Regions from separate parts of the Alteromonas sp. ABH2_165 genome, predicted to be linked through region 2. Evidence: predicted binding sites of a transcription regulator. Region 2 holds the regulator's gene; each other region holds the start of a gene.
The links. The regulator FliA, encoded in region 2, starts transcription of late flagellar genes. The targets are predictions, from matches to a motif close to CTAAAGNTNNNNNNNNNNNNGCCGATA.
Positions count from the first base shown of each region.

Region 1: pomA (flagellar motor protein PomA) is a predicted target of FliA. The motif match lies at 1,939-1,965, and genes of this name have one in related genera.
Region 3: ACXAFQ_RS13455 (HAMP domain-containing methyl-accepting chemotaxis protein) is a predicted target of FliA. The motif match lies at 1,422-1,448, and genes of this name have one in related genera.

Region 1 is NZ_JBSWWF010000008.1:264,215-274,478, reverse strand. Features, by position in the region: gene ACXAFQ_RS16650 (class I SAM-dependent methyltransferase) at 1-85, shown strand, start outside; gene ACXAFQ_RS16645 (flagellar motor protein MotB) at 98-1,048, opposite strand; gene pomA (flagellar motor protein PomA) at 1,054-1,812, opposite strand; gene xseB (exodeoxyribonuclease VII small subunit) at 2,131-2,376, shown strand; gene ispA ((2E,6E)-farnesyl diphosphate synthase) at 2,426-3,316, shown strand; gene dxs (1-deoxy-D-xylulose-5-phosphate synthase) at 3,351-5,216, shown strand; gene ACXAFQ_RS16620 (PQQ-dependent sugar dehydrogenase) at 5,419-6,675, shown strand; gene ACXAFQ_RS16615 (phosphatidylglycerophosphatase A family protein) at 6,771-7,265, opposite strand; gene thiL (thiamine-phosphate kinase) at 7,265-8,233, opposite strand; gene nusB (transcription antitermination factor NusB) at 8,296-8,715, opposite strand; gene ribH (6,7-dimethyl-8-ribityllumazine synthase) at 8,727-9,200, opposite strand; gene ribBA (bifunctional 3,4-dihydroxy-2-butanone-4-phosphate synthase/GTP cyclohydrolase II) at 9,287-10,264, opposite strand, start outside.
Region 2 is NZ_JBSWWF010000001.1:368,800-379,063, forward strand. Features, by position in the region: gene ACXAFQ_RS01580 (diguanylate cyclase) at 1-323, opposite strand, end outside; gene flhA (flagellar biosynthesis protein FlhA) at 478-2,580, shown strand; gene flhF (flagellar biosynthesis protein FlhF) at 2,610-4,106, shown strand; gene ACXAFQ_RS01595 (MinD/ParA family protein) at 4,103-4,969, shown strand; gene ACXAFQ_RS01600 (RNA polymerase sigma factor FliA) at 4,966-5,694, shown strand; gene cheY (chemotaxis response regulator CheY) at 5,743-6,126, shown strand; gene ACXAFQ_RS01610 (protein phosphatase CheZ) at 6,161-6,904, shown strand; gene ACXAFQ_RS01615 (chemotaxis protein CheA) at 6,917-9,190, shown strand; gene ACXAFQ_RS01620 (protein-glutamate methylesterase/protein-glutamine glutaminase) at 9,215-10,264, shown strand, end outside.
Region 3 is NZ_JBSWWF010000006.1:243,021-253,284, forward strand. Features, by position in the region: gene ACXAFQ_RS13455 (HAMP domain-containing methyl-accepting chemotaxis protein) at 1-1,315, opposite strand, end outside; gene ACXAFQ_RS13460 (symmetrical bis(5'-nucleosyl)-tetraphosphatase) at 1,546-2,361, opposite strand; gene apaG (Co2+/Mg2+ efflux protein ApaG) at 2,411-2,788, opposite strand; gene rsmA (16S rRNA (adenine(1518)-N(6)/adenine(1519)-N(6))-dimethyltransferase RsmA) at 2,790-3,611, opposite strand; gene pdxA (4-hydroxythreonine-4-phosphate dehydrogenase PdxA) at 3,608-4,591, opposite strand; gene surA (peptidylprolyl isomerase SurA) at 4,611-5,891, opposite strand; gene ACXAFQ_RS13485 (LPS-assembly protein LptD) at 5,952-8,195, opposite strand; gene djlA (co-chaperone DjlA) at 8,563-9,414, shown strand; gene xerD (site-specific tyrosine recombinase XerD) at 9,418-10,264, shown strand, end outside.

The DNA.
Region 1 (10,264 bases), on a different contig from region 2:
TGGATTCCTTGAACGCACTATTTCGACGGTGCAATTGCTGCTGTCGAAACCGCATTACCGCGAGGCAATTACACGGGGCGCATAACAGCGCCCCTCTTTATTCTTCTTCCCCGCCGCTGGCGCTGTTGTTGAGCACCGAGATAGGATCTGAAATCAGTGGCTTGCCTTGGTTGATATTGATCTCTACCCGGCGATTACGTGCTCTGTCGTCAGACGTAGCCGCGTTTTCCACCAGCGGTTTAGTGTTTGCAAGCCCTACTACCGACATGCGGGATTCATCAAAGCCTGGCGCATTTCGCAACTCTTCAGCCACCGCCACCGCACGCTGGGCAGACAAGTCCCAGTTTGAACGATATAACTCATTCGCTATGTGCTGACCATCACTGTGGCCTGAAATCTCAATTTCTCCCGGCATATCTGCCAGCATCGTACCAATTTTTCTGAGCACCGGTTTGAACTGAGGCTGTAAAAATGCAGAACCGGCAGAAAAAGAACCATTCTCACGAATTCTGATCGTGATCTGCTGACCCAGCGATTCCATTTCAATCGAACCGTCTGCAATTTCTTTCTGCAGTTGTTCAGCCACCTTTTTCATCATTTCGTTATCTTGTTCTTTATCAGAACTTTGCGACGAGGATGCGGCAGAATCAGATGCTGTTTGTTGCGCCTGACCACCACGCTGATCACCCCGTTGGGTTTGACGGCCCCCGGAGGAATCTTCATCACCGGCCTGGAACTCCAAGGTCGGCTGCGTCATATCAATGGTTTGCTGCTGAATGGTTTCAATGGGGGTAGGATCAGGTCGACCTGGACGGAACTCCATCGCAATAACGCTCGTTCCTTTAGGGATATCCTTTACTTCGATTTTATTTTGCACACCAAAGGCAAACTTCATCGAACCTGCGATTTGTTTAAACTTCAGTACGTCCATTTCCGAAAATGACAACAGCAGTACGAAGAAACACATCAACAGTGACATCAGGTCGGCAAATGTCCCCATCCATGCCGGCAGACCGGGAGGAGGACATTTAGGGCATTCGTCAGACATCGCCCCTACTCCTCATCACCGCCGCGCTTACCGGCAGCAATGTAGTTTTTCAAAATGCCTTCAATGACTTTCGGGTTCTGGCCATCAGCAATGCCCACAATGCCATCAAGGATGAGTGACTGATTGAGCTTCTCTTCTTCTTTGCGGTTCTCAAGCTTCGCTGCAATGGGCAGACAGATTACGTTGGCTAAGAATGCGCCGTAAAGTGTAGTTAACAATGCAACCGCCATCGCAGGACCGATAGACTTCGGGTCGTCCATGTTAGAAAGCATGGCAACCAAACCAACCAAGGTACCAATCATTCCCATGGCGGGGGCAACGTCGGCCAGGCCTTTAAAAATAGAACCACCAAACTCGTGTCGCTCGGTGGTCATCAGAATATCTTTTTTCAGCGTTTCGCGAACCACTTCAATATCGTGTCCGTCTACCAGCATATCTACCCCTTTCTGCATAAAGGGGTTATCAATTTCTGCTTCTTCCAATGCCAGAAAGCCACCTTTCCGTGCCGCATCTGCCATTTCAACGATTTTTTCAATAAGCGCATCTGGCGGATCGATTTTAAACATGAACGCTTTACCCGCCACCTTGCCGGCACCGAAAAATTGGCCAAGGGTGAACTGGGACATAACCACGAAAATAGAACCACAGAAAACGATGAGCACCGAGGCGACATCGACAAACATGGACAGATCTCCACCGAGGATCATGGCCATGACAATAAAGCCGATACCACCTAACATGCCAATGACGGTTGCTAAATCCACTTATTGCTCCTCAAAAAACTCGTACTAGCGCTGTTGGCAGGTTGTTGTGAATGGTCGTTTACGACCTTGTTTATTATAACCTGTTTTATTCGACCTGCCGGAAACTGTCATCGCTGACTTATACTCTATCGGCCAGATTTCTGAATTCTATAATCAAAGCATGAACTTTTCAGGATGAATCCTCATTATCAGGTATCCTGAGCGAAACCAGTCGGATAGCCGCTTTTTCCGGCATGCTCATTGGACAAACCAATTGACCCGGCGGAAGCCCTCGGTTAATGTGCGCGTTTACCATTAGTTACCCACGGGATCTCTGACGTGTCTGAAGAAAAAGCGCCTTCTCAACCTTCATTCGAAGCCTCGCTGCAGGAACTTGAAGCCATAGTGACAGAAATGGAATCCGGCGAATTACCGCTTAATGAAGCATTGGAAAAGTTCGAGCGCGGTGTAAAATTATCTCGTCTCAGCCAACAGGCTCTCGCCCAGGCAGAACAAAAAGTCAAAATTCTGCTCCGCGAACAAGGTGAGGACAGCCTCGTTGACTTCACCCCATCTGAAGACTGATTAACGGCGCCCATGGTGCCTCTGCTACCCGTTTTACAGGTAATTCATGATTAATATCGACAGCTTACGTCAGAAGATTAAACAAAATACTGACGAAAGCCTGCTGCAATACGTAGCACAACTACCTGACCACGCCCCGCAACTTCGTGCGGCTATCGAATATTCATTACTGGCTGGCGGTAAGCGCATGCGCCCTCTGTTGGTTCATCTTATTGGCAACACGCTGGATATTCCTGGTCAGGATCAAGCTGCAATTAGCATGGCCATTGAATGTATTCATGCTTATTCACTTGCCCATGATGACTTACCCGCCATGGATGATGATGATCTCCGCCGCGGAAAACCCACTTGTCATATACAGTTTGATGAAGCAACAGCCATTCTCGCTGGCGATGCACTGCAAACGATGGCGTTTAGTATTTTAGCCGAAGCGCCAATGAGTAAGTTCGCCCAGGATAAGCGCGCTATATTAGTTAGCATCCTTGCCCGTGCCTCAGGCTATATGGGCATGTGTGGCGGCCAGGCTATTGATTTGGCGTCTACAGGTAAAACCATAGATATCGATGCACTAACGCGCCTGCACCGTTTAAAAACAGGGGCGTTATTGCAGGCTTGCGCCGAAATGATCACATTACTGGCTGAAGAACTCGACCCTGCGCACCGTAACGCCCTTATTCGTTACGCCAGCGATATCGGTCTTGCCTTTCAGATCCAGGATGACATTTTAGACGTGGAAGGCGATGCAGCTGTGATTGGAAAGCCTCAGGGCTCCGATATAGAAGCAGGGAAAAATACCTTCCCGGCATTGTTAGGGATGACACAAGCAAAGGCGGAATTAGCCCGTCTACACGATAGTGCACTTCAAGCATTAGACAGTTTGCCCTACAATACCGAGCTGTTATCTGCGTTTACCGATTTAATGGTAAAGCGGACATTCTGATTTTCATGCTAAACAACAAAATGAAAAAAGAACAATGAGTTTAGATTTATCGCACTACCCTCTTCTGGCGCAGGCACAGACTCCGGATGAACTCAGAAAATTGCCGCAGGAAAAACTGCGGGCCGTAGCAGACGAACTTCGACAGTTCTTGCTGACTTCGGTTAGTCAAACCAGTGGCCACTTTGCCTCTGGCTTGGGTACCGTTGAGTTAACCGTTGCATTGCACTACGTATACAACACGCCCTTCGACAGACTACTGTGGGATGTAGGACACCAGGCCTATCCACATAAAATCCTGACGGGCCGCGCGCAGCGAATGTCTACTATTCGTCAGAAAGACGGTTTACACCCCTTCCCTTGGCCGCCTGAAAGTGACTACGACACGTTTGCCGTTGGGCATTCTTCAACGTCGATCAGTGCGGCGCTGGGTATGGCTGTGGCTGCCGATAAAGAAGGCCAAAACCGTAAAGTCGTTGCGGTAATTGGTGATGGTGCGATGACTGCAGGTATGGCGTTTGAAGCGCTGAACCACGCTGGCGATATCAATAAAGACTTAGTGGTCGTGCTGAACGATAACGAAATGTCGATTTCGGAAAACGTAGGTGCGCTAAACAGCCACCTTGCTCGCCTTCTTACCGGCAACTTCTTCAATAAAATTCGCGATGGTGGTAAGAAGCTCCTCAGCAATGTACCGCCAATTAAGGAATTCGCCAGCCGTGCGGAAGAGCATATTAAAGGCATGGTGGTACCGGGCACAATTTTCGAAGAGCTTGGCTTTAACTACATTGGCCCTATTGATGGCCATGACGTAAACGCCGTGGTAGATACCCTGCGTAATATGCGCCAATTTTCGGGCCCTCATATTCTTCACGTGGTAACACGTAAGGGGAAAGGCTACCCGGTAGCAGAACAAGACCCAATTAAGTATCACGCGGTACCGAAGTTCAATCCGCTGGATAACGCATTACCTAAAGCAGCGCCATCAGCCCCTACTTTCTCGGCGATTTTTGGCCAATGGTTGTGCGATATGGCTGCGGATGATCCAAAACTCATGGCGATTACACCCGCCATGCGTGAAGGGTCTGGCATGGTGAAGTTTTCACAGCAATTCCCTGAACAGTACTTTGATGTCGCAATAGCCGAACAGCACGCGGTGACGTTTGGCGCCGGCTTGGCGAAAGAAGGTTACAATGCTGTTGTGGCAATATACTCGTCGTTCCTGCAACGGGGTTACGATCAGTTAATTCATGACGTGGCACTGCAAGAGTTACCGGTATTATTCGCTATCGACCGCGCTGGTGTGGTCGGCGCCGATGGCCCAACGCACCAAGGGGCATTTGATATTGCGTTCTTACGCTGCATTCCAAACATGATAATCATGACGCCCTCAGATGAAAACGAATGCCGTCAAATGCTGTTTACCGGTCATAAAGCAAATATGCCTGCGGCTGTCCGTTATCCGCGAGGAAGCGGCAATGGTAAGCCCGCCGATGACGTTATGACAGCGATGACGCTGGGTAAAGCCCGTACGCTTCGAGCAGGCAAAAAGCTGGCTATCCTGAACTTTGGTACTTTGCTGCCCGGCGCGCTGGAAGCGGCTGAAAAGCTCGATGCGACCGTGGTGGATATGCGTTTTGTGAAGCCCATCGATGGCGATATGATCACCGAACTTGCCGGTTCTCACGAGCTGCTGGTCACACTGGAAGATGGCTGTATCATGGGCGGTGCAGGCTCGGCAGTCAGTGAGTACTTAAGTGCGAATAAGCTGCTTGTCCACACATTACACCTTGGTCTGCCAGACAGCTTCATTCAGCAAGGTACCCAGCAGCAAATGTACGCTGAGCACCAGATTGACGGAGCAGGAATAGAAGCGCAAATTACGGCGTTTCTTGCCAGGTAGTCAATATAGTCTGCTAACCAGCATAGTGCTTAACAATAGACGGGGGCCATCAGGCTCCCGTTTTTATTTTTCGCACTGCGACACTATTGCTTTAAGACTTCTTTGAACGTGCTGGCAAACATTAAATCTTGTTCTTTCACCAATCTCTGTTAATCACAACAACGTAGCAATGGTTCATTCTCAGAACAGGACGCTGCATATAATGACCTTTCGACTCAGCCTACTATCACTCTCGACGCTATTTTCATTTTCCAGTTTAGCTCAGGTCGCCGTTGCGCCTGAAAACGGTTACGCACCTGGTCAGGTCGTTCCCCTGCCCGAGCCATTTGCTACCGAGTCAATAGATCGGAGAACTAAAGTGATCGGCTGGCCTGAGGGAAAAACACCTACAGCGCCACAAGGGTTTGAAGTGAAGCCTTTTGCTAGTGATCTGAAACACCCACGCTGGATTTACATACTCCCTAATGATGATGTTTTAGTTGCGGAGTCTGACGATGCGGAGAAAGGCAGCGCCGACAGAATCACTTTATTACGTGACACAAACGATGATGGCGTTGCTGATGAGCGCCATACGTTTATTAACCATAGCCTGAACCAGCCGTTCGGCATGGCCCTTCTCGACGATAATTTTTATGTCGCTAACTCAGACAGCATTATGCGATTCCCTTATATTGAGGACGCAGAAACCATCTCTCAAAAAGGCGTTGTGGTTCATGAACTCCCCTCCGGAGGATACAACCATCATTGGACACGCAATATTGAAGTTGATAACACTGGGAAGAAGTTTCTACTCACAATTGGATCATCAAGTAATGTAGGCGAGCATGGCATGGATAAGGAAGCCCGACGGGCTAAAGTCCTCACCGTAAATCCTGATGGCACTAATGAGACAATATTTGCATCCGGGCTGCGTAATGCAAATGGTCTGGACTATAACCCGGTTACCGGCGAATTGTGGGCTGCCGTTAATGAGCGAGATAAACTGGGTGACAACCTGGTGCCAGATTATGTCACCAGTGTGAAAAAAGGCGGCTTCTATGGTTGGCCTTATAAATACTACGGCGAGAATATTGACCCGCGCTGGAAAGATAAGATGCCTGATGATTTACCGGAAACGACAATAATCCCGGATATTGCGCTTGGCAATCATACCGCCACGCTGGATTTGGAATTTTACGACAGCAATAGTTTTCCTGAACGCTATCACAACGGTTTATTCGCTGCTCAGCATGGCTCCTGGAATCGTGCAAAATACAACGGCTATCGCATTGTTTTTATGCCATTCAAAGACGGCAAACCCACTGGTGAGATTGAAGAATTTCTAGGTGGTTTCATTAAAAGCATGGATACAGATGAAGCCTATGGCCGACCTAGCGCAGTGCGTGTCACCTCCAGCGGCAAGTTATTGGTTGCAGATGACGATGGTAATACTATCTGGTCAGTGCAAGCTGCAGATTAATGGCCTTCTTTTTTCTAAAGCTAAGCGGGAAAAATTAAGCAGATACAAAAATCCGGCACTTATGCCGGATTTTATATTTCGCCTACAACTAATAATTACCTAAGCAAGACAGGAAACAAATAGATCGCGCCCTGCAAGCAGGCAAAAGACATCAGCCCGGCCAGAATATCATCCAACATTATTCCCAAACCGCCATGCACGGTTTTATCCACTGGGCCGATTGGCCAGGGTTTGAGTATGTCGAAAATGCGGAACAGTACAAACCCTGCAATGACAGTCCACACTGTCAGCGGCACAAACATGAAGGTAAGTAGCATACCTGCCACTTCGTCCCATACAATAGAACCGTGGTCATGCACGCCCATATCGCTCGCGGTACGGCCACAGAACCAGATTCCAACGATGCAACTAACAAGGGTAGCGGTTAAGAAAATACTATCGCCTAACGGCGCGAGAAGAAGAATTAGCGGGATTGCCGCCAGTGAGCCGAAGGTACCAGGCATCAATGGAATAAGCCCTGAACCAAATCCCAGTGCACAGAAATGCACGGGATTTTTCATCGAAACTCGGGCGCGATACTCAGGTTGCATTAAAACTCGTGCTCGTAACCCACAGCATCAGGTAGTTCATAAGGTGCATCGTACAGCTTGAGGTCTACCTTGCCCTTTTGTCCGGTAACCTGGCCAATACAGGTCGCTTTTACACCAGTAGAAGCCAAAGAGGTTTCTAAATTCCCCCGCTGCTCCTCATTTACTGTGAAGACTAGCTCGTAGTCGTCACCAGCGGTTAACGCGTAGCGGTAAGCTTCCTGCGCACCCAGGCAATTAAATAATGGGGATGAAACCGGCAAACGGTCTACATGAACCAGGGCACCGCAGTTCGACGCTTTTAGTATATGGCCCAAATCAGACAGCAGGCCGTCAGAGACATCAATACAGGATGTGGCAGTGCGACGAATCGCCGTCCCCACTGCTACCCTCGGCGTAGGATACAAGTGACGCTTCACTAAAAACTCTTTATCCGCTTCTGATTTTGCCTCACGCTCGCCTTTCAGGATTTCGAGGCCAGCGCCGGCATCACCGGTGGTGCCGGTAACGTAAATCCAGTCGCCCGGTTTTGCACCACTGCGTTTTAGCGCGTTTTCAGGTGGAATAAAGCCCTGTGCAGTGATTGTCATCGCCAGTGGACCACGTACCGTATCACCGCCAATAAGCTGCACCGAATAGTAACGGGTTAGCTCGTAGAGGCCGTTGGCAAATTCTTCCATCCAAGCTTCATCAACATGTGACATCGATAAGGACAGAGAAATCCACGCGGGCTCGGCACCCATGGCCGCCAAATCACTCAAGTTCACCGCCACCGCTTTATAGGCAACAGAGCGCGCAGGTGCATCTTTAAGGAAATGAACGCCAGATACCAATGTGTCAGTGGTGATGGCTAATTGCTGATTTGCAGGTACAGACGTTACCGCACAGTCATCGCCGATGCCGACAAGTACGTCTTTTCGTTGATGCCCGCCATCTGCAAAATAGCGGCCAATGAGGTCAAATTCTTTCACGTAATACCGATTGATTCAGTGTCGTCGAATATCTACGGATTTCCCCGTAAATAGATCGCTGATTAACGTTCGTGCTGACGCAGGGTTTTTACTGCTTTATCCAGCGCGCCGTTAATGAATTTATGGCTTTCTTCGGCACCGAAAGACTTAGCAAGTTCAATCGATTCGTTGATAATTACGCGATAAGGCACGTCCATGCGCTCAGTCAGTTCATAGGTAGCAATACGCAGAACGGCTTTCTCGATAGGATCAAGCTCTTCCGGCAAGCGGCCAAGATACGGTTTGATTTTCGTATCCAGTGTTTCTACGTTCTCGACGACGCCGCGCAGAATGGCCTGAAAATACACCATATCAACCTTTTGCATGTCATTGCTGGTTGCCAGTGCAAGCTCAACCTGGGCAATGTCATTCTTACTCATCTGCCACGAGTAGATACCCTGCAGGGCGAGTTCTCTGGCTTTATGACGTGCGGATACTTTCACGTAACCCCCGATTAAAGATCGTTAAGGGCAGAAACAACGTTCACCATTTCCAGCGCGCCCAGTGCAGCTTCTGCACCTTTGTTGCCGGCTTTAGTGCCTGAACGTTCTATTGCCTGTTCGATTGAGTCTGTGGTGATTACACCGAAAGAGACCGGAATACCGTATTCTAAAGAAACTTGCGCCAGACCTTTGTTACACTCTCCAGCAACAAAATCAAAGTGCGGCGTACCTCCACGAATAACCGCGCCCAATGCGATGATGGCATCGAACTGGCCCTTTTCCGCGATTTTTTTAGCCGCTACAGGTAACTCATAAGCGCCTGGAACACGAACAAGCGTGATGTCGCCGTCGCTGACTTCGCCGTGACGCTCTAAGGTATCAAGTGCACCTTCCAGCAAGCTTTCTACAACAAAACTGTTAAAACGAGACACAACAATAGCGAATTTTTTGCCTGTCGCGCGAATGTTACCTTCAATTACCTGCATGGAATTCCACCCCTATGAAAAAACGGCGCGCAGTATAGCATAACTGCGCACAAACTGAATCGATTGTTCACGAAAGCAACGCGAACTTATGAATGAATATATTCGACAACGTCGAGCCCGAAACCTGACAATGCATGATACTTAACAGGCTTACTTAACAGGCGCATTTTCTTCACGCCTAATGTTGCCAGGATCTGACTTCCCACACCGACGGTGCGCGACGAGCCTGTCCACGTCTTGCCTTCTGGCTGTTCACCGCGGTCTTCCGCGGCAAACTGTCTAACCTGGCTTTCCAGATCTTCTTCTTTGCCTAGCAGCACCAAGACGCCACCTTCATCGGCAATCCGCTTCATCGCATCCTGCAGCGTCATCGTGCGGCTAATATTGCGGGTTGAGCCAAGCAAGTCACCCAATGTATTGTGCAGATGTACCCGAACGAGCGTGGGATCTTCTGGATTGATATCCCCTTTCTTCAATGCGAAATGGATTTGGTTATCAATCACATCTTTAAATGTATGCAATTCGAAATCGCCGTACTCCGTCGGCAAATGACACTGCGCGACTTTTTCGATGGTGGTTTCGTTAAGATTACGGTATTCAATCAAGTCGGCAATGGTGCCAATTTTAATATCGTACTTCTCGGCAAACTTTTCTAATTCAGGACGACGGGCCATGGTGCCGTCTTCATTTAGAATTTCAACAATCACCGCAGCCGGTTCGCAACCTGCTAATCGAGCCAGGTCAACACTGGCTTCGGTGTGCCCAGCGCGATTCAGCACACCACCGTCTTTCGCGATTAAAGGGAAAATATGTCCAGGTTGAACCACATCGGCAGCAACGGCATCTTTGCCAACAGCGGCAAGCACAGTTGTGGCACGATCAGCGGCAGAAATACCGGTGGTTACGCCACGCGCAGCTTCAATCGATACGGTAAATGCGGTGTGGAATTGAGCGCCGTTTTTATCGACCATTAATGGCAGGTTTAAACGTGCACAACGTTCCTGGGTCATAGGCAGACAAACCAAACCACGGGCGTGGGTTACCATAAAGTTAATCGCTTCTGG
Region 2 (10,264 bases):
TTGGTAAGTCCCAGCTCCAACAGCGACTCTGAGCGCTCAAAATCCCCCAGCTTCATATAAAAGTATGACAGCAGATATTGAATGGTGGCTGGCGTATATTCAGGTTGCACATCATCAAGCATCTCTTCGAGGCCTAAAACGGTCTCCTTCGGATTCTGATGAAAAGATTTTATGACGCGGATAACCTCATCATTGGGAGCAGAAACTTGTGCCGATGCAGCATGAGTAGAATAAGACATCAATATCAGACTGATTGCCGTGACAACATGAAGAAAAGTGCCAATAGATGCAATACGTCGCTGTTTTAACTGGTATTCCGGCACACAATGTCCTGAACAAATCTTATCCACATTAACTATAGTTCAAAAACTCGAAACAGGCGCGCATTAGTAAACATTTTCAAACTGGCACAGTAGTTGAAATACTCACTACAGACGCAATTGAAGTGTCAATTTTCTGTTAGCGAGAGCAATTATTATGCAGTTATCCGCCTACCTGCAGCGGTTCGACAAGAACCAGTTTCAAAATATCACCAGTGGTCTGGGTGCGCCTGTCGTATTACTGGCGATTATGGGCATGGTTATTCTTCCCATGCCGCCATTTCTACTCGATGTGCTGTTCAGCTTTAATATTGCGTTGAGTCTGGTGATCATCCTCGTTGCCGTGTTCACCCAAAAGCCGGTGGATTTTGGTATTTTTCCGCTGGTTTTGCTTATTGCTACGGTATTAAGGCTTGCGCTTAATGTGGCATCTACACGGGTTGTTCTGCTGTACGGCCATGAAGGTGGCGATGCTGCGGGAAAAGTGATCGAAGCGTTTGGTGCGGTGGTTATTGGCGGTAACTATGCAGTGGGGGTTGTCGTATTCGCTATTCTTCTGATCATTAACTTCAAAGTGGTTACCGCGGGTGCAGGTCGAATCTCAGAAGTGAGCGCCCGCTTTACCCTTGATGCCATGCCCGGTAAACAAATGGCCATTGACGCCGATTTGAATGCTGGCTATATCGACCAGGATCAGGCCCGTAAACGTCGTGAGGAAATCACCGCCGAGGCCGACTTTTATGGTTCTATGGACGGTGCGTCTAAATTTGTAAAAGGTGATGCGGTTGCTGGCTTATTCATCATGCTGATTAACATCGTAGGTGGATTATTTATCGGCATGATTCAGCACGACCTCGCGTTTGGCGATGCCATGGAGGTGTATACCATTTTGACTATCGGTGATGGCCTGGTAGCACAAATACCTTCTCTGCTGCTTTCAGTGGCCACCGCCATTATTGTGACTCGTGAAAACGAAACCCAGGAGATGGGTAAAGAAATCCGTACCCAATTGGGCAACCCCCAGGCGCTGTATATTGCCTCTGCGGTGCTGTTTGTCATGGGCATTGTGCCAGGTATGCCGCATATCGCATTTCTGGGCTTTTCTGCCATAGCGGGTGGCTATGCCTACTGGCAAGGTGTGCAGGCGAAGAAAGAAGCCGAAAAACCAAAAGTTCCAGCGAAGACAGAGGCGGGTGTCGATCATCCGGTTCCAGAGGCTAAAGAACTCGGTTGGGACGACGTACAGCAGGTCGATACTATCGGACTGGAAGTGGGCTACCGGCTTATTCCGTTAGTCGATAAATCCCAGGGCGGCGAACTGCTCACCCGAATCAAGGGCGTACGTAAAAAGCTCTCTCAGGAACTTGGCTTTCTGGTACCGCCGGTACACATTCGCGATAACCTGGATCTCGACCCCAATGCTTATACCATTGCGATGTTGGGTGTCACCATTGGCGATGCGCAAATCAGTCACGATGAAGAACTCGCCATTAATCCTGGCCAGGTATTCGGTAAACTCGAAGGGCGCGCAACCAAAGATCCTGCCTTCGGTTTAGACGCAGTGTGGATTAGACCAAATCAGCGTGAACATGCACAAACACTCGGTTATACCGTTGTTGACGCTGCTACCGTAGTGGCAACGCATCTAAGCCAGCTGCTGAGTAACAATGCTTATCAACTTCTCGGCCATGAAGAAACTCAGCAACTACTGGATATGCTGGCTAAGTCTAGTCCGAAACTGGTCGAAGGGCTGGTGCCTGACATTCTACAACTCAGTACCGTGGTGAAAGTGCTGCAGACACTGTTATTTGAAGGTGTGCCTATTCGAGATATGCGTACCATTGTTCAGACGTTGACTGAGTACGGCCCGCGTAGTCAGGACCCAGATGTACTGGTGTCTGCGGTGCGTATTGCGCTAAAACGTCTCATCGTTCAGGAAATCAGCCAAGGCGCCAAAGAAGTGCCCGTCATAACTCTGGCACCAGAGTTGGAACAGATGTTGCACCAGTCTCTTCAGGCAGGGGGAGAAGATGGCGCCGGTATCGAACCAGGACTCGCAGATCGTCTCCAACAATCCTTGCAACAGGCCGCACAACAACAAGAGCTAGAAGGCGAGCCTGCAGTACTCCTGACGTCAGGTATGTTGCGACCTGTGCTGTCACGCTTCCTTAAATATTCGGTAGCTGGCTTGCATGTGTTGTCGTACCAGGAAATACCTGACGACAAGCAAATTAAAATTGTCAGCTCTGTCGGTCAATAATCTGACACTGGGTGAGTGAAGAGGTTGAGATGAAAATCAGACGTTTTTTTGGCAAAGATATGCGGGAAGCGTTAAGCCAGGTAAAAGCCGAATTGGGCAGTGATGCCGTCATTATGTCGAACCGTAAAGTGGCCGATGGTATTGAGCTGGTGGCTGCTTACGATAAAGAACCTGAGGCAAAACTTAACCTGAACACGCGCCATGACAACAAAGCATCCGCGGGCCAGCAAAAGGCCACGCCGAGCCTGAGCGAAATTATTGGTGATGATGGTCCTGACAACCTCCGTGCATTATTAGAAAAGCAGGCTGCCGAGCGAAACGCAGCGGCTGACGCTGCTACGCAGCAAAACGCACCGCGCCAGGTTCAGCCTCATTCCCAGCGCGACCTTGCTCAGCCTCAATATCAATCACAGCCTAAGGCACAAGCTCAGCCACATTCCCAGCGCCCACAGCAGCAAACTGCACAGCAAGACAATGATGTATTTTCTTTTGCTGATGTATTTAATCACGGGCGCAACAACACTGCACCAGCTTCACAAATGAGCCCTGACTTCGAAGCTGCGCCTTCTCAGCAGGCACCTTCGAGTAACGCGCAGGGCAATAGTGAACTGGATGCCATCAAAGAGGAATTGGCGTCTTTACGTAATGTGCTGCAATATCAGGTGGCCGACCTGATGGAAGCGAAGAAAAAGCGTCAGCGACCCGTTCACAGCTACCTGATGCAATGCCTCACTGGCATGGGATTAAGCGTTGCGCTGGCTGAACAGTTAGTACATTACACGCCTTCACAGTACACCGAGCGTGAAGCGTGGATTTATTTGTTGAACCTGTTGGCTAACCGTCTGAACGTTTCGGGTAACGATATTCTTACGCAAACCGGTGTTGTTGCACTGGTCGGTCCAACTGGCACGGGCAAAACCACTACCGTTGCAAAGCTTGCTGCACGTTATGCACAAAAGTACGGGGCAGAGCAGGTAGCGATGATCACCATCGATACCTATCGGATTGCAGCTTATGAACAGCTGGCGACTTACGGCAAAATTATTGGCTGTACTACCCGAAAAGCACAAAGTAGCGAAGAATTAGCTGAACAACTCTTTCAGTTACGTCATAAACGTCTAATATTAATAGATACAGCAGGTTTTAGTCAGCGAGATAGCCGATTAATTCAACAACTTGGTCAGTTTAGCAACGGTCAAATGCAACCTGTACGTAAATACCTGGTTGCGCAAGCTAATACCCAATATCCTGCTCTGCAGCGCATTATTGCAGCGTATAATTCGGTTAAACTCGACGGCTGTATCTTCACTAAAATTGATGAGTGCTACAGTTTGGGTGAGGTATTAAGCGTTGCTGTTGAGCAGCAGCTACCGGTGAGTTATGTGACCGATGGCCAGCAGGTGCCTGAAGATATTAAAGTTGCTGATGCGAAATCTCTCGTATCTGCAGCGGCAAAGCTTTATAAAAAGTACGGTTTGAATCATACTAAGCATAATCATGAAGTTAATTCAGTTAAGGCAGTATGATCGAAGATCAAGCGAGTAGCTTACGAAAGATGAATCAATCACGCCTCATTAAGGTTATAGCCGTCACCGGCGGTAAGGGTGGTGTGGGTAAAACCAACATCACACTGAATACGGCCATCGCCATGGCAAAGCAAGGCAAACGGGTGATGGTGCTCGACGCCGACCTTGGCCTGGCTAACGTCGATGTTATGCTCGGACTGCGAGTAGAGAAGAACCTTTCTCATGTGCTGTCTGGCGAATGCACCCTCGACGATGTGCTGGTAACCGGCCCCCATGGCATCAAAATCGCACCGGCAACGTCGGGTACGCAGGCAATGACAGAATTGTCGCCTACCGAGCATGCAGGTCTAATTCGTGCGTTCAGTGAATTGCGCTCGCAAATCGACGTGCTCATTGTCGATACTGCAGCGGGTATTTCCGATATGGTGCTGAGTTTCTCCCGGGCGTCTCAGGATATTATGGTCGTGGTGTGCGACGAACCCACCTCGCTCACTGATGCCTATGCGTTAATTAAAATTCTAAATCGGGAACACGGTGTTTTTCGGTTTAAAATTGTTGCCAACATGGTGCGGGACATACGTGAAGGACAGGAGCTTTTCAGTAAATTATCAAAAGTCACTGGGCGTTTCCTTGATGTGGCGCTTGAACTGGTGGCTACCGTCCCCTTCGACGAGAATATTCGTCGAGCGGTAAGAAAGCAGACCGCCATCGTTGATGCTTTCCCAGGCTCGCCTGCCGCCGTAGCCATTAGTCAATTGGCGACCAAAGCGGCTAATTGGCCGGTTCCTGCCCAGCCAGGCGGACATCTCGAATTTTTCATCGAACAACTGGTAGCTAAACAAGCGGTAGGAAACCAACGTTGAACAGTAAAGCAGCAGCTTACCGACAACAGAATGACACTGCACAGTTGGTAGAGCGACATGCACCATTGGTTAAACGCATAGCCCATCATTTGATGGCCCGTTTACCTGCCAGTGTGCTTGTGGACGACCTGATACAGTCTGGCATGATCGGATTGCTGGAAGCTGCGAAAAATTTTGACGGTTCGAAGGGCGCCAGTTTTGAGACGTTTGCGGGTATTCGTATTCGCGGTGCCATGCTGGATGAAATTCGAAAAGGTGACTGGACTCCCCGTTCAGTGCACAAGAATAGCCGCGCAATCACAGAAGCTATCTCTTTAGTTGAAAGAGAAACAGGAAGAGATGCGCGCGATGTTGAAATAGCTGCTAAGCTAAATGTCAGCATTAATGATTATCATCAAATGCTTAACGAGGTCAATGCCGGAAAATTAATCGGTATCGAAGATCTCGGTGTATCTGAAGATGTGATCACAACAGAACAAAGTAAGGGTAATGACTCACCGTTAGAAGATCTTATGCAAGGCGCCTTTCAGAAAGCGCTGGCATACGCTATAACAACATTACCCGAGCGGGAAGCGATTGTATTGTCTCTGTACTATGACGAGGAACTGAACCTACGTGAAATAGGTGAAGTGCTCGACGTGAGTGAGTCCAGAGTCAGTCAAATTCACAGCCAAGCCATGTTAAAACTAAAAGCACGAATGCAATCCTGGCAGGCTGAAGAATAGCGCACACCAATATTAATAACGATTTACTATCCTTCACCGGAGGCTATTTTGGACAAGAGCATGAAAATTCTCGTGGTAGACGATTTTTCTACGATGAGACGAATCATAAAAAACCTGCTTAAAGATCTTGGATTTTCCAATATTCAGGAAGCTGACGATGGTAGTACAGCTTTGCCTATGCTCCAGCAAGGCGACTTCGACTTTGTCGTGACTGACTGGAACATGCCGGGAATGCAAGGGATCGATCTGCTTAGAGCTATCCGTGCTGACGACAAACTTAAACACTTACCAGTGCTCATGGTGACTGCAGAAGCGAAGAAAGAGCAAATTGTTGCTGCTGCACAAGCTGGCGTAAATGGATACGTGGTGAAACCATTTACAGCAGCTACACTAAAAGAGAAATTAGACAAAATCTTTCAGCGTTTAGGCTAACTTAGCAGCACCTGCCAGAGAAGAGGATTACTGGATGTCACCCATTAAAAAAGTCCCTATTTCGCTAGAAGAGGCGAAGCAACTGGTTAGTTATCTAGAGCAAGGGGATGATGAATCCGCCAATGCTCTGTTGGAGGCAGTATCAGCCAAGGAATCTGTGGAGCTCTTTGCCGAGGTTGGCAAGCTTACCCGTCAGCTCCATGATGCATTAAACACATTTCAATTAGACGAGCGCATCGCAGGCTTAGCCAACGATGATATTCCCGATGCGCAGACTCGTCTGAATTACGTCATCGAAGAAACAGAGAAAGCCGCCAACACCACAATGGATGCTGTCGAGTCATGCATGCCTATTGCGGAATCTCTGGCAGAGCGTATCGGCGCAATTGAGCCTGAATGGCAGAAACTCATGACCCGTCAAATCGAGCTAGGTGAGTTTAAGTCGTTGTGTTTGGAAATTGACTCCCTGTTTAAAGACGCATCTCAGGATTCGACTAAACTTAATAGTCTGTTAACCGAAGTGTTGATGGCACAAGGTTATCAGGATCTCACGGGGCAGGTTATTCGACGTGTAATCGATCTTGTGAAAGAAGTAGAAGATAGCTTGGTGAATATGTTGACTGTGTTTGGTGAAGCTGGTCAGCCTAAAGATAAAACACCCACCAAGAAGCCAGATGCGATTGAGGCAGAAGGCCCAATTCTTGATGCTGAAAAACGTGACGATGTAGTACAGGGTCAAGACGATGTGGATGACCTTCTATCAAGCCTTGGTTTTTAGGGGAGCGAATGAATGTCGTTTGAAGTTGATGAGGATATACTACAGGACTTTCTGGTTGAGGCTGGTGAGATCCTTGAACAATTACAGGAACAGCTGGTCGACCTGGAAAACAACCCGGAAGATGCTGACCTCCTCAACGCTATCTTCCGTGGGTATCACACTGTAAAAGGTGGTGCTGGTTTTCTTTCTCTAACCGAACTGGTAGAGATTTGTCACGGTGCAGAAAACGTCTTTGACGTGATGCGCAACGGTCAGCGCACGCTAACACCTGAACTTATGGATGTTATTCTCCAAGCCACGGATGTGGTTGTTGAGATGTTTGAACGTGTTAAAGCCCGCGAACCATTAGAGGCCGCAGACACAGCACTGGTCGATACCCTCCATAAACTCAGTAAGCCTGAATCCGCAGACGAAAATATTTTCGGCGATGTTTCAGCCGCAGCGCCGGTAGTTGAGGCGCCTGTCGAAGAAGAACCAGAACTCATTGTTGAAGAAACGCCTGTTGCACCCGAAGCTACTGCTGTGGCATCTGGCGACAGTGGTATTGAAGATATCTCAGAAGATGAGTTTGAAGCCTTGCTGGACCAATTACATGGTTCAGGTGCGCCTGGTCGTCCTGCTGAATCTGCAGCATCACCGGCCCCGGCAGCGCCAGCGGCACCTGCAGCGGGTGGCGATGGTGAAGATATCACCGATGATGAATTTGAAGCTCTACTTGATGAGCTTCACGGCAAAGGGCAGTTTAAAGGGCCATCAGATGCTGCGCCAGCACCGGCAGTCGCACCCGTTGAGCCGGCCGCAGATAGCGGTGACGACGAAATCACTGATGACGAATTTGAAGCCTTACTTGATCAATTGCATGGTAAAGGTCAAGGGCCTGCAGGTGGCGTCGAAGTAGACAATACTGCGACCAAAGCAGTTCAGGCCGCGAAAGCAGAACAGAGTAAGGCAGCAGAGCCGCCTAAGGCAGCAGAGCCGCCTAAGGCAGCTACACCGCCTCCGGCCGCCAAACCGGCGGAACCGGCGAAGCCTGCGACACCTGCTAAACCGGCAGCGGCCAGTAAACCTGCGCCTGCTGCTAAAGCCGCGCCAGCCAAGAAAGAAGAGAAGGCACCGCAAGCTGAAACCACTGTACGGGTTGATACCAAACGCCTCGATCAGATAATGAATATGGTGGGCGAGTTGGTGTTGGTGCGAAACCGCTTACTTAGCCTTGGCATCACCACAAACGATGAAGACATGTCGAAGGCCATTGCCAACCTCGACGTTGTAACGGGTGACTTACAAGGCGCGGTAATGAAAACCCGCATGCAGCCCATCAAGAAGGTTTTCGGTCGTTTCCCTCGGGTTGTACGTGACCTCGCCCGCAGCTTGAAAAAGGAAATTACCCTTGAGCTTGAGGGTGAAGATACCGACCTGGATAAAAACCTGGTTGAGGCACTGGCCGATCCGTTGGTTCACTTAGTTAGAAATTCCGTGGACCACGGTATTGAAATGCCAGATGACAGGGCAAATGCCGGAAAACCGCGCATGGGTACGGTTAAGCTATCAGCGTCGCAAGAGGGTGATCACATTCTGCTTACTATCGATGATGATGGTAAGGGCATGGACCCTGAAAAACTGAAAGAAATTGCAATCAGTCGCGGTGTTCTCGATGCCGATGCGGCAGCCAGAATGTCCGATGTTGAAGCATTCAACCTGATTTTTGCCCCGGGCTTCTCCACCAAAACCGAAATCAGTGATATTTCGGGTCGTGGTGTGGGCATGGACGTGGTGAAAACCAAGATTAACCAACTCAATGGTACCGTAAATATTGATTCTCAGATGGGTAAAGGAACCCGTCTTGAAATCAAAGTCCCACTGACGTTGGCAATTCTGCCTACCCTGATGATTGTTGTTGGCAAACAAACCTTCGCATTGCCGTTGGGTGCTGTGAATGAAATCATCAACATGGATATCAAAAAGACTAATACGGTAGATGGTCAACTGACCATGATAGTTCGTTCAAAAGCGATTCCATTGTTCTTCCTCGGCGAATGGTTAATTCGCGGACCAAAAGACATTAGCAAAGAAAAAGGACATGTGGTTGTGGTACAAATTGGTACCCAACAGGTCGGTTTTGTTGTCGACGCGCTAATTGGTCAGGAAGAAGTGGTGATTAAACCGCTGGATGCGTTGTTGCAAGGAACTCCAGGCATGGCCGGTGCAACCATTACATCTGATGGTGGTATTGCACTCATTCTGGATATCCCAAGTCTTCTTAAGCGCTATGCCCGTCGGTCATAGCTGCTAGTAAAGGAACTTCTTGTTATGGCGTTTAAAGTCCTTGTTGTGGACGACTCAACGTTTTATCGTCGCCGTGTCCGTGAAATTCTGGATGAAGACAGAGAACTTCAGGTTGTAGGTGAAGCCTGTAACGGCGAAGAAGCGCTGGATATGCTTGTCAAGCTATCGCCGGATGTAGTGACCATGGACGTCGAGATGCCGGTAATGGACGGCATCACGGCGGTCAAAAAGATTATGGCTAAACGTCCAATTCCAATTTTGATGTTTTCATCGCTGACTCACGAAGGTGCTCAGGCTACCCTGGACGCACTGGAAGCTGGTGCGTTGGATTTTCTTCCGAAGAAATTTGAAGAGATCTCTAAAAATCGCAAAGACGCTGCGAGCCTGCTGAGAACCAAAGTCAGGTTACTTGCGCGACGCGGTGTGGGTATACGCCGACCGCCAATGGCCCGTGCAGCTCCAGCACCTAAGCCTGCGCCTCCGATGCCTGCCAATGCACCCAAAGCCACGTTTTTTAAAAGCTCGTCTGTGCTTACAGGGCGGGCAGAAAGTGCCAGTGCCGCACCAGTGGTGTCTCAAGTTAAAGCCTCAGGCAAGCGTTATAAGTGCCTTGCCATTGGTGCATCAACCGGCGGGCCTGTGGCATTACAAAAAGTGCTTTCAGGTTTACCTGCTAACTTTCCTCATCCTATTGTTCTGGTTCAGCATATGCCCGGAACGTTTACCAATGCGTTTGCTCAGCGTTTACACAACAACTGTGATATCTCTGTGAAAGAAGCGGAGCAAGGTGACATCCTGCGGCCTGGTTGTGCGTATTTGGCGCCAGGGGGCAAGCAGATGGTGGTAGATTCCCGCTCTTTGCCAAATATTGCATTGCGTGATGCGCATGCTCACGAGAAAGATACCTACAAGCCCAGCGTGGATATTACCTTTAACAGTTTGGTTGATATTTACGGCGGCGACGTACTGTGTGTGATCCTTACCGGTATGGGAGCAGACGGGCGCGAAGGCTGTGACGCGTTGCATAAAAAAGGCGCAAAGGTGTGGGCTCAGGATGAAGATTCTTGCGTGGTT
Region 3 (10,264 bases), on a different contig from region 2:
TTGTTGCTGTTGCAACCTGAGCAATCTGCGACTTCTGATCTTGTATCGAGTGCGTTGTTTGGGTAGTAACAGTAGATGTTTGCTCAGAGGCTGCGGCAAGCTGTTCAGCACGAGTATTAATGCCAGTGATCAAGCTTTTAAGGTTGCCAATCAGCTTATTACAGTTTTTCGCCAGTTGACCGAATTCATCTTCAGCAGAGTCATCAAGACGGCGGGTAAGGTCGCCAGAAGAGGCAACATTCAGTAACTCGTTAACGCTATTCAGCGGGCGGGTGATAGCAATAACCGTCCAGTAACCGATGACCAGGGCGGCAGCCAGTGAAGCCAGCGCCACAACAATCACGATGGTGTTGCCTGAGGTCACCTTAAACGATACCTGCTCGTCAATTTCTGCAGCTTTCTTATCGGCTTGAGTAAGCAGGTTTTCAAGGGCGCTAATGCCTTCCTGACTGTTTGCATCAGAGCGAGACAGGGCTTGCTCAGCCGCATCACGGTATTCTAAACGAGAGCGTTGCAGAGCCAATACACCGTCAGAACCGGTAATGGCGTCAATGGCATCGTCAACCAGCGTCGAAATCTCATCCAGTGTACCCGTGGTATCTGCACCTGCTGCGGTACCTTGAATTTGGTTCATCATTTCACGAACACTGGTAACAATAAGCTCTACTTCATTACCGATAACGTCGGCACGAACGAGAGTTTGTGTTTTTGCATATTCGTTAGCCACGGTAATGAGTTCAAGCAGGCGGCTTTCTAATTCGCTACCAATTTCAGCTGATTTTTGTAGCGCAGCACTACGTGCTACTTCATCAGATTCGGAAAAGTCCAGTAGATAGGTAGAGGCGTCATCGGCATTGTCTTCTAAGTCACCAATCTTGTCGCTTATGGCATTACGCATTTCCATAAACTGTCGGTGACTGGTGTACATTGCTTCTACATTTTGAATGTATTGCTCGTAGGCGCCGTTTACCTGCTTAAGGCTGGCAAGCATGGCAGAATCATCCGCCAGTACGGTTTCCAGCTTTTTTAATTCTGTACTGAAATTGGCTTTACTATTCGTGAAGTTATCGTACTTGCTTTCAAGGCCATCCACGCTTTCTTCAATGTAAGCCTCGAAGGTAACGCGGCCCATATTCAGGAAGCTGGCTTTTAATGCATTACTGCTGGTAAGGGTGGGAACCGCTACCTTATTCACTTCATCAACCGCCGATCCCACAGAATTGAGGTTAATGAAAGAAGATGCACTGATTATAACTAATAGCAGGCTTATTGTGGCGAAGCCGCCGATAATGCGCTTGGCTACCGTGATTTTCATATGAACTCCTGAAACACAGTTTTATTTATAGTTTTAAGTAATCAGTTGTGTTCATGGTGACTGATACCTGAGGTGCTATGCGCTAATAACTATAGCGCATTATTCTTATCGGCCGAACATTCCGCTTGTTTAGTCGAATAACCGATTAGTAAGTTTAATTGTAAACAAAAATTAGACTAAAGACCTATAGGAATCAGTTTTTTACGTTGTTTGTTTTAATACAGAGGTATTTAAGGTGTCACATTGATGAGTGTGTTCGACGGAATTCTCATTGCAGTCAGGCTGTTACCCCATACGTACCCGGTATCCAGTGCAACAAATTGATTGTTCCCCGTTACGCCCTCAAGCGCTGCCCAATGGCCGAAAATAATACGCTCGCTGGCAGCGAGTGATGCATTCTCAACTTCAAACCAGGGAGTCACCGACGAGGGAGCATCCTCAGGATGACTTTTGCAGGCAAATTCGAGGTGGTTTTTCTCTTGTAAAAACCGCATGCGCGTACAGGCATTAATGATAAAGCGCAGTCGCGACGTGCCTTTTAACCCTTCTTTCCATTCGGTGGGAGAATTGCCATACATCTCTTTTAACAATGCAGGCCACTTATCACTTTTTAATACGGTACTGACTTCGTTGCTCAGTGAAAGTAAGGTTTCCGGCGACCACTTGGGGTAAAGGCCGGCATGAACGATTGTGGTGGTCTCATCGAGGGCAAGCGCCAACGGAAACTGGCGATACCAATCGATGATATCTTTTAGTTTTTTACTGGCCAGAAGAGGCCCGAGACGGTCACTTTTTTTCGCAGACTTAATGCCCTGAGACACCGCCAGAAAGTGCAGGTCGTGATTGCCAAGCACGGTGTTGAATCTGTCGCCTAAGTCCATCAGATACTTGATCGTCGCGTAGGAGTCTTCGCCGCGGGCAATTAAGTCACCTACTGCAATTAATCTATCGCGCTTTTCATCGAAGTGAGCTTTTTCAAGCAACGCCATCAGGCCGCCGTAGCAACCTTGAATATCGCCCACAATCAACGTCTGCGAGTCTGACATGCTGGCATCCTTATCCGTTGGAAGCGGTGCCAAATTTTGACACCGTTTTTTAGTTGATCGCGTTAGGTACGCTTAGACTGAAAATATTGATCGGCACGCGAAAGCGTTCACCGTCTTCATTTTCCATTTCGTAGTGGCCCTGCATGCTGCCTACGGGAGTATCAATAAGTGCACCGCTGGTGTATTGATACTCACTGGCTGGGTCGATAAGCGGTTGTTTACCCACAACGCCTTCACCCTGTACTTCGGTATTTTTACCATTGCCATCGGTGATTAACCAGTAGCGACTGAGCAATTGTACCCGCTCGTCACTCTGATTGCGGATTGTGATGTGATAAGCAAATGCGTATTTATCTGGGCCATTTGCCGGATGATCAGGGATGTGTTTCGCTGAAACTGAAACCAAAATACCAGGAGAAGCCGACATCTCAGCTTTCTCCGTCCCGGTCTGCTACTAAATTTGCCACTGCCGCAAAATCAGCCAGAGACAAGGTCTCAGCACGAGCAGTTGGCGATAAACTCAGTGATTCCAGTTCAGCTTCAGTCACCCAGTCACCCAAACTATTACGAATAGTTTTGCGGCGTTGGTTGAATGCAGCTGCACACACCTTTTCCAGTAAGGCAACGGATTTCACCGCGACTGGCGGGGTGGCATGTGGCACTAAACGTACCACGGCTGAATCGACCTTCGGGGGCGGCTTAAATGCACCAGGCGGTACATGCAGCACGGGGATCACCGCACAGTAATATTGTGCCATTACCGACAAACGCCCATAGCTCTTAGAGCCCGGCCCAGCGGCAAGTCGGTTTACCACTTCTTTTTGCAGCATAAAGTGCATGTCTTGCACTTTGCCGCTAAAGCTAAAGAGGTGGAACATTAAAGGGGTAGAAATGTTGTAAGGCAGGTTGCCGAATACCCGTAATTTGCCTTCAGGGTTTGGCATTGCCGGTAACAAATCGGCAAAATTGAGTTTCAGGGCATCCTGCTCAACAATGGTCAGTTTACTGCCGTGAAAAGGATGATGACGCAGGCGTTCTGCCAGGTCGCGGTCGAGTTCAACCACGGTAAGGCGCGAAACCTCTTCACACACCGGATCGGTTAAGGCGCCAAGGCCGGGGCCGATTTCTACCAGGTTCTCACCATCAACGGGATTAATCGCACTAACGATATTGCCAATGACATAGTCGTCATGCAGGAAGTTCTGGCCAAAACGCTTACGCGCGGTGTGGCCTAAATGTGTTTTACTCATTGCTGCCTGTTCGCTAATTCAATAGCTTTATGCATTGCTTTTGTGAAACTGCCCGCATCTGCTTTTCCGGTACCCGCGAGGTCGCAAGCAGTACCATGATCGACAGAAGTACGGATGAATGGCAGGCCAAGGGTGATATTCACCGAGGCGCCAAATCCTTTAAACTTAAGTACCGGCAGTCCTTGATCGTGGTACATCGCTAACACGACGTCGGCGTCGTCGAGATATTTAGGCTGAAAAATAGTGTCTGCGGGAAGCGGACCTACCAAATCTAAACCTTCCTCACGTAAGTCATCTAGAGCCGGGATAATGGTGATCAGCTCTTCTGATCCCAAATGCCCGCCTTCACCGGCGTGTGGATTTAGCCCGCATACGTAAATACGCGGTTTGGTAATGCCAAACTTCAGTTTCAAATCGGTGTTAATGATATGAATCACTTTGTGCAGGCGCTCTTTTGTTATCGCCTTAGACACATATTCAAGCGGAATATGTGTGGTGGCTAGCGCTACATTCAGGCCTTCAGTCGATAACAGCATCACCACATCAATGGTGTTTGACTGGTAAGCGAAGTATTCGGTATGTCCGCTGAAAGACACACCGGCTTTGTTGATAATGCCTTTGTGAACGGGGCCTGTTACTACCGCATCAAAGCCTTGCTCCATATTGGCGTGACACGCCTGGCGCAGGGTTTCTACTACATAGTGCCCATTATCGCTGTCTAGCTCGCCGGGTACCACATTCACTGCAGTATCGATTTGCTGCAAGTACAGCGAACCCGGCGTCTGAATGGCGTTGTTCTCGGCATCGAAAGGAATCAGCTCTAGCGGCAGACCTAGAAGGTCTGCCCGGGCTTTCAGCATGGTGCCGTCGCAAAATACCACAAGCTGCGCATCCCATTGCTGCTGTGCTAGCTGAATGATGAGGTCAGGACCAATGCCCGCTGGCTCACCTGGCGTAACTGCTATTCTTATTGGCGTCATCGTTTATCTCGCCGTTATATTATTCAACAACTTCAATGTAAGCAGTATCGCGCATTTCACGCAACCAGGCTTCAGACTCTTCTTTAAACTTACGATTGAACAGCAGTTGATAAGCTTTGTCTTCTTTACGTTTGTCTGTGGCATCGTCAATACGGCGATCGATAAGCTGCATTAAGTGCCAACCGAATTGTGAACGAACAGGTTCACTGTACTCGCCAGGCTCAAGGCCAGCAAGGGCTTCACGGAAAGCTGGTACATAGTTGTTCGGATCAGACCAGCCAAGCTCACCGCCTTTTAACGCTGAACCCGGATCTTCAGAATGTTCTTTAGCCAGTTCTGCAAAGTCAGCGTCACCGTCGATAACTTGCTGACGGAATTTCTCCAGCATTTCTTTGGCTTTCTCGTCACTTAAAATAATAGAAGGTTTAATGAGAATGTGACGGGCGTTCACTTCTTCGATGGTGATTTTCTCGATACCACGGGTATCTTTAATTTTCAGGATGTGAAAACCCGCACCACTACGAATAGGACCAATCAACTCGCCTTTTTCTTTACCCTGAACTGCTTCAGCAAAAAGGGTAGGCATAGAATTAACGTTCATCCAACCCATATCACCCCCTTCCAGTGCGTTTGAACCAGAAGATGACGTGATGGCAATTTTGGTGAAGTCGGAACCGTTATTCAGTAATTCAATAACTTTATCTGCACGGCTACGAGCGCTGGCTACGTCTTCATCTGTGGGGCTTGATGGCAGGCCAATCAGAATGTGGCCTAAGTTATATTCGGCTTGTTCTGCGCCTTGTTGGTCCATCAGTTTAACCAGGTTACTGATTTCCTGAGGCGTCACGTAGACACGACGGCGAACGTTGGCACGGGTTACTTCACCAACAATCAGTTCTTCACGAACGTCTTCGCGGTAATCGTCGTAAGCAATGCCTTGTTGCTCTAATTCATTGCGCAGGTCATCGATGGTTGCGCCCTGTTGCTGGGCGATGTTTGTAATGGTTTGCTCCAGTTGCGGGTCGCTAACCTGAACACCCATACGCTCGGCCATTTGCATCTGCAAGCTCTTGGTGATCAAACGCTCGATAGCCTGGGTACGAAGCACGCGGTCGGAAGGCAGGGCCTGGCCCTGTGCTTCAGCGTTGCGCTTTACTTCATTGACCAGAGATTCGATTTCACTTTCCAATACCACGCCCTGATCGACGATTACGGCCACCTTATCTAATGAAACAGATTGAGCCAAACTCATAAATGAGCACAGGGCACTGATACAAATCGCGCGAATAATGAACTTCATAATTACTCTTTTTATCGGTTTATTCTTTGCTAACAGCAGACATATCTGTCAACTGGCGCATTAATTTAAACTATATGGCTGTCGGTAGCCAAATAATCCGTTCGACAACATGTTATTGCTGGTACCACTGGAACCCATTCCTTTGAAAATGAAATTCAGCGATATGCCGGAGTCAAATTCATCAATTGACTGTGCACCATCTACAGCGTAACGGTTACTCAGCTGACGCTGGGCAACAATTTGAATGGCCCAACAACAGGATTCATATTGAAAGCCAACGTAGTTTTCCACACTGCGGTTGCGATCAAGATCGCGGTAAGTTCGACCAACTAATTGCCATCTGTCAGACAACGGCCAGGCAGCAGACAGTCCCACTTGGTCAATTCTTTCGCTTGAGAGTTCCCTGACATAGCGGTGGGTTAACTGAATTAATTTGTTGCTGCTCTCGCGATATTCAAATGTTGTGCTGGCACGTTCGACTTTATCCGTTTCCGTAGCGATTTGAAAATCGGTGTGGAAGAACCAGTCGTCAGTCATTCGCCAGTCAAACTCGGCGGCCAGCGCAGAACGGTTGCCTTCACGAATAGCAGAGGTGACCCGGTTGTCATCGAGATAGAATATCTGACCCACACTGAGAACAAATTGTTCCCGGTTGGTTTCATCCAGTAGGCGACTGGTTAATGCAACGGTCACTTCGTTGTTATCGCTAATTCTGTCGAGGCCGGTGAAATCCTGCCCACGGAACAGGCCTTCCACGTCGGTTAACCACAATGTGGTATCGTAAAAACCAATGCCGCTTTGATCTTCATAACTGGTGTAAAGATACTGCACGCGAGGTTCTAGCGTCATCGTATGATTATCGCCAAACCAGCTGTCTTCGTTTTCAAAATACAATGCGCCGTATAGCTTACCCTGAGTTAAGGTGCGGTTTACTGTCTCTTCCAGTTCAGTATTTTCGACGTGATCTTGCTCGTAGTAAGTGTTTAGTACACTGGCTTCTGCTGAGAACTCACCCCATTGGCGTTGAAACGGTACTCGAATGGTAGGCGCCGTGTGAAAACGCATGGCGGTGGGCGCCGTGGCTGACTTACTGTCGAACCAGGCCAGCTCAGAGTTCAGTTCTAATTCCAGGTACTTTGCCAGTGGCAACTCATAATTCAGTTTGGCTTCTGGTAACGCCCGGTAGGTGGTTGGGTAGTCGCCGATAATTTCGAAATCACGCACATGGACAGAGAACAGCAGTTCATCGGAGAAGTAATTAATACTGCCGGTACGGAACAAATGCGTATCTGCCCGGTTGTAGAAGTCACTGCCTAAATCCACAATGTAGTTGTCGTCGCTGATGCCATTAACGTTAACCGACGCCATCCAGTTATCTGCGAAGAAACCTTCATGAGAAATGCGATAGAAATAGCGATCAGGGTTGCTGGCCATATCGTTGTCTTGGGGCAGGTATTCCAGGTTTAACTGGCTGTAGCTGTCTGCTGACATATGACGAAATTCTGATTTCAACTGCACGCCGCGCTTTGACATCACCCGTGGCGACAACGTGAGATCGTAGTTCGGTGCTATGTTCCAGTAGAACGGTTGCTCGTAATCTACTCCAGTGTTGCTGGAGTTAGAAATTTTCGGGAACAGGAAACCGGTTTGACGCTGGTTACTGATGGGGAAAGCGAAATACGGCATGTAAAATACTGGCACATTGCCTAAATAAAACCGGGTGTGCTTGGCTTCGCCCCATGGTCTGCCACGACGAATATTAATTTCAGACGCTCTAATCATCCATTCTTCACCGCCTTCTGGGCAGGTGGTGAAGCTCACGTCTTTTAACACCAAACCGTCTTGCGCGTTTAATGCAATGGTGCTGGCATCACCACGACCAGTGGAGTTATTCAGGTGGTAAATGGTGTTCGACATGGTCAGGCTTTCATCGGTGGAATCCACATCGACACTGTCTGAAGCCACATGCACCTGACTGTCTTCATAGACCACATCGCCCTTGGCGAATAATTGTTGCCCGTTGTTATTGATCTGCGCCTGGTCTGCACGAATGGTGGCAGAGTCGGAAATAATATCCACGTTGCCAGAAAACAGCGCCACCTCTCGCTCAATAATTTCTGTTCGATTGGCTTCCACTTTTACCTGGCCGGCAGGCATGAGTTTGCTGCTTGAAAAAGTGACAGCAGGTACCGGACAAAAAGCGGGTTGCTCTTGGCTATCCTGAGAGGTTGACTGCGATTGCTGCGCCAGCGCGGAGGAGCTGCTGATTGCCGCTAGCAGAAAAGAGGCACAGGTTTTTTTCATGTGTTGATGGAGGGCCTGTTTCTTATTTCACAACGGATTGTGAGGGTGTCCTGAAATTCGGCAAAGTCCGTAATCGGGCATAGTGCCATAAAGTGACCAATTCTAAGCACTTCTGTGCGCTGAGCCAACCGCCAGAAGCAAAAAAGATGAAAGTTTCTGCGAGTTTGACCGTATATCTTCCTTAGCTGGTTTAATAACGGCAATTCGACGCCATATATCATGGCTCATCAAGGTAATAATGCACCCAGAGTATCTACTTGTCTTAGCGCGGCCTATTCTGCGCGGGGACAAATGCGGCTATTAACTTACCAGCCAATCTTATACAGTGTTCTGGTACTTTGCGGGATTAATTCAGGAGAACGGTAGTATGTCATTTTGGGGAAAAATCCTCGGTTTTGTGTTCGGGTTTATGTTCCTGAAAATTCCCGGCGCAATCATTGGCCTCATCGTGGGGCATTTTTTTGATAAAGCCTACAGCCAGGATTTCAATCAACTGGGCGGGTTCGGCCGTTTCTTCACCGACCAGTCTGGGGTAAAACAACAAGCGGTATTTTTCCATGCGCTGTTTTCGTCTTTAGGTCATCTGGCTAAATCAGACGGTCACGTAACCGAGCGCGAGATTAAAATTGCCACGCTGCTTATGGATGACATGAAGCTTGCGGGTGATGCTCGACGGGAAGCGCAGCAAGCATTCCGGGAAGGAAAGTCCTCCTCTTTTCCTTTGGCGGACACGTTAAAAGGGTTGGTTGAATCTTGCCATGGTCGCCGCGACATATTGCAGGTGTTCCTGGAAATTCTTATTCAGGCGGCTTTTGCCGACGGCACGCTTTCTACACCCGAATACAAAGTGCTGGAGAAAGTCGCGTCGATTCTGAATTTCAAACGCCAGGAACTCGACTTCCTGATTTCTGCTTACGAGGCCGAAATTCGTTTCCGTCAACGTGGCGGGCAGGGCGGTGCCGGCGGTCAGCAAAGCGGTCACCGTGCACAATCTTATTCCGATACCCAAAGTCTGGAAGATGCCTACAAAATTATTGGTGTGAGTGAGTCAGACGACGAGAAAACCATCAAGCGGGCGTATCGCAAGCGCATGGCGGAACACCATCCTGATAAACTGGCGTCCAAAGGGTTGCCGCAACAAGCGTTAGATATCGCCAAAGCGAAAACCCAGGATATCCAAGCCGCTTACGAACTGATTAAAGATAAGCGCGGGTTCTAAGGTATGGCCAAGGCGGTACTGAGTGACGAAAACCAGCAGCTTATCGATGAATTCATCGAAATGCTCTGGTTGGAAAAAGGGCTCAGCGAACATACCCAACAGAGTTACCGGACCGATCTCACTAAATTGGCGCTGTACTGTCAGTCAGAAGAAAAAACTAATGATATTAGTCTGTTGATGATGGAATCGGTGCAGTCATATTTGCTGCATCGCCGCGATATGGGGTTATCTGCCCGCAGTACACAGCGTGCCATGTCAGCCATGCGGGCTTTTTATATTTATCTTATTGGTAAACACGTGCGCACCGACAATCCGGTAACGCAGATCCCCAACCCTAAATTACCGAAAAAATTGCCAGCGTCGTTAAGCGAACAACAGGTTGACGACCTGCTTAATGCGCCTAATCCAGCCGAGCCGGTAGAGTGCCGCGATAAGTGCATGTTGGAAGTGTTGTATGCCACTGGCTTGCGGGTGTCTGAACTGATTGGTCTTCGTCTTGATCAGGTAAGTTTGCAGCAGGGCGTGGTGCGAGTAACCGGTAAAGGCAACAAAGAAAGACTGGTGCCGTTAGGTGAAGATGCCATTGATTGGATTGAAACCTACATGAAAACGGCCCGGCCGGAACTGCTGAAACATCAAACCGATGTGCTTTTTGTTAGTTTACGTGGCGTGCAGATGACCCGCCAAACATTCTGGCACCGGATAAAATACTATGCCCAGGTGGCGGGTATCGATCAGCATTTGTCGCCACATACATTGCGCCATGCGTTCGCAACCCACTTGCTAAACCATGGCGCCGATTTACGTGTGGTACAAATGTTGTTAGGCCATAGTGATTTATCCACCACCC